DNA from 2 places in the Lysinibacillus sp. GW823-FHT02G10 genome. Region 2 is predicted to be linked to the other one. Evidence: riboswitches for the same ligand, from Rfam matches in the RefSeq annotation. Region 2 holds a riboswitch; the other holds the start of a gene.
The links. Region 2 has a riboswitch for cyclic di-GMP ahead of AC1RFD_RS19565 (methyl-accepting chemotaxis protein). Riboswitches for the same ligand answer to the same signal wherever they lie in the genome.
Positions count from the first base shown of each region.

Region 1: linked by a shared signal. The riboswitch ahead of AC1RFD_RS09230 (amidase) and the one ahead of AC1RFD_RS19565 (methyl-accepting chemotaxis protein) in region 2 are both predicted to bind cyclic di-GMP.

Region 1 covers NZ_JBXAJI010000001.1:1,769,640-1,774,072, reverse strand. Annotated here, with positions in the region: gene AC1RFD_RS09240 (M20/M25/M40 family metallo-hydrolase) at 1-1,113, shown strand, start outside; gene AC1RFD_RS09235 (chemotaxis protein CheW) at 1,137-1,625, shown strand; cyclic di-GMP riboswitch class I at 1,762-1,853, shown strand; gene AC1RFD_RS09230 (amidase) at 1,897-2,778, shown strand; gene nspC (carboxynorspermidine decarboxylase) at 2,824-3,963, opposite strand; gene AC1RFD_RS09220 (saccharopine dehydrogenase family protein) at 3,960-4,433, opposite strand, start outside.
Region 2 covers NZ_JBXAJI010000008.1:60,739-65,171, reverse strand. Annotated here, with positions in the region: gene AC1RFD_RS19585 (MFS transporter) at 1-380, shown strand, start outside; gene AC1RFD_RS19580 (alpha/beta-type small acid-soluble spore protein) at 451-654, opposite strand; gene AC1RFD_RS19575 (YehS family protein) at 839-1,333, shown strand; gene AC1RFD_RS19570 (hypothetical protein) at 1,475-1,669, shown strand; cyclic di-GMP riboswitch class I at 1,872-1,957, shown strand; gene AC1RFD_RS19565 (methyl-accepting chemotaxis protein) at 2,063-3,814, shown strand; gene AC1RFD_RS19560 (SDR family NAD(P)-dependent oxidoreductase) at 3,804-4,433, shown strand, end outside.

The sequences.
Region 1 (4,433 bases), on a different contig from region 2:
ACAAGTCGTTTAGTAGAAGAGTTTTTTGAGTTCGTACAAATTGATTCGGAAACAAAACATGAACAACTAATAGCACCAATTCTTGTAGATAAGTTAACTGCACTTGGATTTTCAGTGATTCAAGACGATGCACATACGCGTAATGGACATGGGGCAGGTAATATTATTGCCACATTAAAAGGCACATTGGATGTAGAGCCAATCTATTTCACTTCTCATATGGATACTGTCGTTCCAGGAAAAGGCATCAAACCGTCTTTACGTGAAGATGGCTATATCGTATCAGATGGTACAACGATTTTAGGTGCCGATGATAAAGCAGGACTAGCTGCTCTATTTGAGATGGTCAAACGTTTGAAAGAGCAAAATATTGCACATGGCGATATTGAATTTATTATTACGGCTGGTGAAGAAAGTGGCCTTGTTGGCGCTAAAGAGTTAGATCCAGCTAACATTAAAGCAAAATATGGATTTGCGGTTGATAGCGATGGCAAAGTTGGTGGTATCGTGACAGCAGCACCATTCCAAGCGAAAATTTTCACAAAGATTATTGGAAAAACGGCACATGCAGGGGTTGCTCCTGAAAAGGGCATTTCTGCCATAACAGTCGCATCAAAATGCATTGCTCAAATGAAACTAGGTCGTTTAGATGAAGAAACAACAGCGAATATTGGGCGTTTTGAAGGTGGACAAGCGACGAATATTGTTTGTGACGAAGTGACAATCCTTGCAGAAGCACGCTCTATAGACAAAGCTAAATTGGATGCGCAAACAAAGCATATGCAAGATACGTTTGAACAAGTAGCTGCTTCTTTAGGCGCACGTGCAGAGGTAGAAGTGAAGCTAATGTATCCAGGCTTCCGTGTAACGGAATCGGATAAAGTAGTTCAGGTAGCTATGGCTGCTGCACGCAATATTGATCGTACACCGACACTAGGCATTTCTGGTGGAGGCTCAGATGCAAACGTCATCGCAGGCTTTGGTATTCCTACAGTTAATTTATCTGTTGGATACGAGGATATCCATACAACAAATGAAAAAATACCAGTAGAAGAACTTGAAAAATTAGCAGATTTACTAGTAGAAATCGTCAAAGAATCGGCGAAAAACTAACAGTCGAATAAGGATGTGACCCTATGGAAAGTGTCAAAGCAGTCGTTTTTGCTTGTGGGACAGAGGAGTATGCTGTGCCTGTGGAGCAAGCGATTTCAATTGAAAAATTAGAGCAAGTAACACCTATTCCTCATTTACCTAACTATCTTCTAGGCTTTACAAGAATTCGCGGAGAGCTTGTACCTGTTCTTGATTTTGAACGCATACTGTACAATCGTTCATCGAATACAGCAACTGCTCGTATCATTGTGTTGAATACAGATGTTGTTAATTATGGATTACTTGTTACAGAAGCACGTGAAATTCTTGATTTCGATGAATCAGTACTTCAGCAATTGGGTCTAGTCAATTATAGTAAAACACGCTATTTTACTGCGGTAGCTAATCTTGAAAATCGAATGATAACATATGTTGATCCAAAAATACTGGTTAATTCATTAGAGGGCATTAGGGAAATTATCGATTATTTACACAAAATGCTTGAAAATGAAAAGAAAAACGTAGAGGCTTAAGTACTCTACGTTTTTTATGTTTGAATAGTAAATTTAACCTGTATTTTGTCGTTTTTACCTGATCATACATGTGACAATTATGCATTATACCTACAGACAAACAATTGCTAACCGCGTATGATAATGATTAAGAAAAAACTGAAAAAGGCAAACTTCACCGAAAGGGAGGGACGCAAAGCCATGAGTCTAAACACTATAATTTCAGTGCAAGATTGTCAGGTTGCCAGGTTCTGTTCTAGGAGCCGTGGCGAGTAGAATGGAGTTAGTTCGTATGAAGAGACAATTAAAAGTATGGACCGCACTAATCGTCATCATGATTAGTTCATTAGCTTTATCAAGTGGAAAGGTTGATGCAATGTCTATACAGGAAAAGGCTACTTGGCTGTGGGATACATCCCTCATCATTGATGACCAAGAAAAAATATTATTATTTTTAGAACATAACGATGTCAATAAAGTTTATCTGCAAATCGATCAAGGCATAGCGAGCAATGACTATAAGCATTTTATTAGTAACGCTTCTCACAGAGGTATTCGCATTTATGCATTGGATGGTGCTGCAAGCTGGGTTTCAGCTGAGGGTAGTCGAAGCCAAGACGAATTGTTTAATTGGTTACATACATATAATGAGAATTCAACTGAATCTGAGCAATTTTCTGGGGTTCATCTTGATGTAGAACCTTATTTAAATAGTGGATGGAGCTTACATCAAGCACAAACGATAGAATCCTATCAAACACTAATAATGAAAGCAAGTGAGAAAGCAAGTCAGTTACAACTTACTTTAGAAGTAGATATGCCATTTTGGTTTGATGAAGTTCAGTATAATAACCAATTTGGAAAAGGGTTATTAGCTGATTGGGTCATTGAGCATACGGATAGTGTGACGATCATGGCCTATCGTGATGCTGCAAAAGATATTATCTCTATTGTAGAACATGAAATCGCGTATGCTTCCACTGTGAATAAATCAATTGTAATTGGTGTAGAAACAGGCGCTTCAGAGGAAGGGGAAAATATTACTTTTTATGATAATGGAGAAGCCTTTATGAATGAACAGCTTATACTTGTTCAGCGACATTTTTCAAATAACGATGCTTTTCATGGAGTAGCCATTCATTATGTGGAGAATTGGATGACCATGCGTCCATAAAAAAAGTCCTTCCAGTGTTAAACTGGAAGGGCTTTTCTATTGGTATTAGGACAGTCGACCACTGTAGTCCTCGAATTTAAATTCACGAATGACTTTAATACCTTCTTCATCATTATAAGAAACGATAGATGGTAAGTTGACACCGTTAAACATATGGTTTTTCACCATTGAATAATGAGCCATATCTGTGAATACAAGACGATCACCTGGTTTTAATGGCTGTTCAAACGAATAATCGCCAATCACATCACCAGCTAGACATGTTAGTCCACCTAAGCGATACGTGTGTGCTAATTCATTTGCTTGTCCAGAACCAATAATCATTGGACGGTAAGGCATTTCAAGTACATCAGGCATGTGACATGTTGCTGATGTATCTAAAATAGCAAGATCCATTCCATTTTCTTGAATATCTAGCACCGTTGCTACTAAATAGCCTGTATTAAGGGCTACTGCTTCACCTGGCTCAAGATAAACAAGCAGGTTATACTTTTCTTGAATATAATTAATGATGTTCACAAGTTTTTCTACATCATAATCATCACGTGTAATATGGTGACCGCCACCGAAGTTTAACCATTTCATTTGGTGTAAAACATCACCAAATTTTTCCTCAACTACTTCAATAATACGCTCTAATGTATCAGAATTTTGTTCACACATCGCATGGAAGTGTAAGCCATCGATACCATCAAGCTGTGATTTATCAAAGTTAGCCAATGTTGTACCAAGGCGAGAGTTTGTGTAACAAGGATCATAAAGAGCTGTTTCAATTTCAGAGTATTCAGGATTCACACGAATACCACATTCAATTGTTTTACCAGCAGATTTAACTTTATCCTTGAACTGAGCCCATTGGTTAAATGAGTTAAATACGATGTGATCCACATAGCCTAGAAGCTCGTCCATTTCATGCTCAATATAAGCAGGTGCATAAACGTGAACTTCTTTGCCCATTTTTTCATAGCCAAGACGTGCCTCATGCAGTGAGCTAGATGTAATGCCCGCTAAATATTCCCCTACTAGTGGGAATGTTGAATGCATAGAGAAGCCTTTAAGGGCTAATAAAATGCGGCAGCCTGTTCGATCTTGAATTGATTTTAAAAGCTCAAGATTCTTTGTTAATAATCGCTCATCCACTACATAAGAAGGGGATGGAACTTTTGAAAAATCAATTGGTTTCATCGGCTTAATTCCTTTGCATCTAAATCAAGGTCTAATAATTCTGGGTTATGGCTTTCTTGCCATGGTAGACCCCATTTATTTAGTGCATCCATGAATGGATCTGGATTGAAATCTTCCACATTCCATACACCTGGTTTACGCCATTCACCGTTCATCACAAGCATTGCACCGATCATAGCTGGTACGCCAGTTGTGTAAGAAATCGCTTGTGAACCAACCTCGTTGTAGCACTCTTCGTGGTCACATACGTTGTACACATAGTACGTTTTTTCTTTGCCATCTTTTAGACCGCGAATGATACAACCGATGTTTGTTTTACCTTTTGTACGTGGTCCAAGTGAAGCTGGATCTGGTAATACCGCTTTAAGGAAGTGGATTGGTTGAATCATTTGCCCTTCGAATTCGATTGGCTCAATTGATGTCATACCTACGTTTTCTAACACTTTTAAGTGTGTTAAGTATTTTTCAGA
Region 2 (4,433 bases):
TGGATCGTTTTGGTGCAAAGCGAACATTCGGGATCTTTTTAGTAGCCTCTGCATGTGCTGTATTCTTTTACTCGTTTGCAACAGGTGCAGTAGCGATATTAGTAGGCGGTGCGGTTGTAGGATTCTTCTCTAATGGAATGTTTGCAGGGTATGGTGCATTAATTAGTAGCTTTTATCCAGTACAAATTCGCAGTACAGCAACAAACACCATTTTTAACTTTGGACGAGCTATAGGTGGGTTTTCACCAATCTTTGTAGGTTTTATTTTACAAAGCTACGATATGACTGTCGTGATGATTTACTTAGCAGCACTGTATTGTATTTCCTTTATCGTTATGCTAACGCTTAAGAGCTCAGGGAAGGAATTGCAAACAGCATAATTTTATAGAGCACGAAAGAACGAATTCCAATTATGTAAATGGGATTCGTTCTTTTCTTATTAGTATTTAATTATAATAAACCTTTTGAACGTTTTTCAGCGATTTCAACAAGACGTTTTGTAATCTCTCCTCCAACGGAACCATTTGCACGAGAAGATGCTTCTGGCCCAAGCTGAACGCCAAACTCTTGTGCAATTTCATATTTCATTTGATTGACAGCCTCATGTACTCCAGGTACTAGAAGTTTATTTGAACTGCGGTTATTGTTAGCCATTGTTCTCACCTCCTTGACCTTAGAATGGTTGCGATTAAATTTTTCATACATTTAAAAAGTAGGAAATGCACACGCTATTTGCTAACAACAACAACTTGTGGAAAGCTAGCAATAATCAGCAAACTCTCTGTTATAATTAAGCCTGGCTCTTTACTATATAAGGTTAATTAAAGGAGGAACATATATGACAAATAATGATATCTTAATTCGTTTACGCTATGCGTTCGATATAAAAAATGTAGATATGGTAGAAATTTTTAAACTTGGTGGCATGGGTTATTCAAAGGAAGAAGTATTAAATATGCTGATTAAGATTAATGATGAGGAAGAAGCGCCAGAGGAATACATCAAATGTAATAATAAAATGTTAGAGGCATTTTTAAATGGATTAATTACTTTTAAACGTGGGCCTCAGAAACCAAGAGAAGGACAGGCTGTTGGACCTTTACCTGTGTCAGGTAAAGAAAGTCCAAATAATATGCTGCTAAAGAAAGTAAAAATTGCTTTAGCTTTAACAACTGAGGAGATGCTTGAGATTTTATATGACGGCGGCATTAAAGTTACAAAAGGTGAATTAGGTGCTATTTTAAGAAATCCAAGTCATCGTAATTATAAAGAGTGTGGCGATTCATTCGTACGAAATTTTTTAAGGGGCCTAACATATAAATATAGAGCATAATGCACAATGGATATCAATCATAAAGTGCCATTTTTTTCTTTAAAACTCGTTGACAATTTGTGACGAAATTGTGTACAATAAAATTATCACAAAATGTTCACAAAAAAGATGAAAAATGTTCACAGACAAAGGGGTGCTTGTATGATTTATTTTGACATCTTATTAGTAGCTATTGCATGTATTACAATGCCTTTTATTGTTGCAGTTATGTTAGATATTTTTTATGCGGAACGAAAAAAAGTACGCTTTTCATTACGTCGTACTTCCGTATGGTATATCGCTATGTTTGCGTTATCCTTTATACCTTCCGTATTACTTGTCACACAAAACGTATAATTTATTCAAACACTTAGGGGTAAGTGAATTGAAAGTGGACAGCTACAACGCTAATTGAGGTTGTAGCTGTTTTATTTTGTTCAATAGATGAATCATAATTAAGTAATTTATATAATTATTAATGAAGGAACAGCTAGTATAAAATATGTATGTTTTAAGTAGAGAGCATTGACTACTTTTACCTACTGTGTTAATTTTGGTAGGGAAATATAGGCAAATTTACTGAAAAGTAAAGACGCAAAGCTACAGGTCTAAGGCAATAAATGCTATGGCGGCTGGGTTGCAAAAGAGTGCTAGTTGTATCATTCTCATTCTAGTTTTTGTTCTTTTATGCCTATTTCTTTTGAAATAGGCATTTTTTTGCAAGTAAAGTTCAAAGGAGGAAAAGGGGAAATGAAGTTGTTAAAAAACACATCATTAAAAAATAAGCTTTTACTAACAGTCTCTATCGTTGTATTACTGCTTATCGCTATTATTACGACGCAAAGTATTAGTGAATTGAATAATCGGATGAATGTGGATTTGGAGCAAGAATTAAAAAGTGTTGGTTTATTAACAGCTATGAACTTAGACAGTGATGAAGTAAAAGATTTGCTGTCCGAAAAAGGGGAAACAAACGCAAAGTTTACAAAGATCCAAAAGCAACTTGATATGATTCAGGACCAGCAAGGTATTATGAGCTGGAGTTATATTTGGGATGTCAAGGATGAGGGTGGCGTCAATCCAATTGGCTATACCTCTAATCTAAATGAAGTATATGAAGCCGGTGAAATTTTTACTGATTTAGCGGATGAACATGTAGAAACAGCAAAATTAGCTATTGAAAATAATAGTACAGAGGTAACTGATATATTCGAGGATCCTTTTGGTTCTTGGAGAACGGTTTTTAGTCCTATTAAAGATGATAATGGCCAACTGATTGCCCTATTAGGGATTGATTACTCCGCTGATTATATCAATACGATTATTAAAACAAGTGTGATTAAGCAAATTGTCATTGCCATTATCGGCATTTTAATTTTATTAGTTTTAGTTTACATAATTATAGATCGACTATTAAAGCCACTGAAAAAAGTAGTGAACGTTGCCAATCAAGTGGCAAATGGTGAATTAATAGATGTGGATTTAGAGACATCAAAGGATGAAATTGGTAAATTATCTGAATCCATTCGTACAATGGTGGCTAATTTGCAACATATTATTTTAAACATACGCAATACATCCAATCACGTTTCTTCAGCAGCCAATCAATTAACGGTACATGCTGGTGAAACTTATAACAGCTCAACAAATATTGCACTAGACATGAATCAAATTACACAAAATGCTGAGGCCTCGATGACCATGACAGAGGAAACAGCTGCTGCTATGGAAGAAACTGCAACAGGTATTCAGCAAATTGCTGATTCTGCAAATGTAGCTGCGGAATCCTCTATTTCAGCATCACAGGCTTCTGAACGAGGCAATGAAGTTGTACAACAAGTTATTGCTCAAATGGAGTTAATTAATGATTCTGTTGAACAAATAGGGACAACCATTAATGGACTACATGTTAATACTAAAAAAATAAGTGAAATTGTTAGCTTAATTACTGCTATAGCTGATCAAACAAATCTATTAGCTTTAAATGCTGCGATCGAAGCGGCACGAGCAGGTGAACACGGTAAAGGCTTTGCCGTTGTTGCGGATGAAGTGAGACGCTTAGCTGAACAATCCTCTCAATCAGCAACAGAAATTTACAATTTAATTAGTTCTATTCAGTCTGATTCAAACGCTTCTATCACAGTTATGGAGAGAGGCAAAGAGGATGTTAAGGTAGGGATGGCATTTACCAATGAAGTAGGCGAAATCTTTAAAGAAATTCTTACTTCCTCAGAAGAAGTAGCTAGCCAAATACGTGAAATTTCAGCAGCTTCACAACAAATTTCTGCATCCTCAGAAGAAGTGGCGGCATCTGTTAATAATATTAAACAATCTGCAGAGCAGTCAGCAGAGTTCTCTTCAAATGTCTCGAATTCTACACAAGAGCAATTATCTACCATGCAGGAAGTAAAGGATGCCTCTTCATCACTGGGCAAAACAGCAGAAGAGCTGCAAGGTCTAGTGGCAAAATTCAAATTGGAGAATGATCATAATGGACATTAATTTTACAGGAAAAAATGTTTTAATTACAGGCTCTAGTAAAGGAATCGGTAAAGCAATTGCTTTAGGCTTTGCGCAACATGGAGCCAATATTTTAATTAATTATATTGGGGATGAGCAAGAGGCAGAAGCTGTACGTGCAGAAGCAGAAAAGTTGGGTGTGAAAGCTTTAATATTCCACGCAGATGTTTCTAACTCTCAAGAAGTACAAGCGATGCATCAATTTATGGACGAGCATCTTGGGAATCTTGATATTCTTGTAAATAACGCTGGATTTGCACAGGGTTCCAGCATTACAGATTTAACGGATGAGCAGTGGGATCGTATGATTAAAGTTCATTTATATGGCTGTTTCTATAATTGCCGTGAAGCAGCAAAAAGAATGAAGGAACGTAATACAGGAAAAATCATCAATATTTCATCTGATATTGGTAGCTTGGGTTGTGAAGAATTCACGCATTATTCAGCTGCAAAGGGTGCTATTAATGCTTTTACAAAGGCTTTAGCAAGAGAATTAGCACCTTCTATACTTGTCAATGCAGTTGCTCCTAGTGGAACATTTACGGACATTCTACAAGAGTTTGGCGATAACTATGTGGAGGAAGAATCCGCAAAATATCCA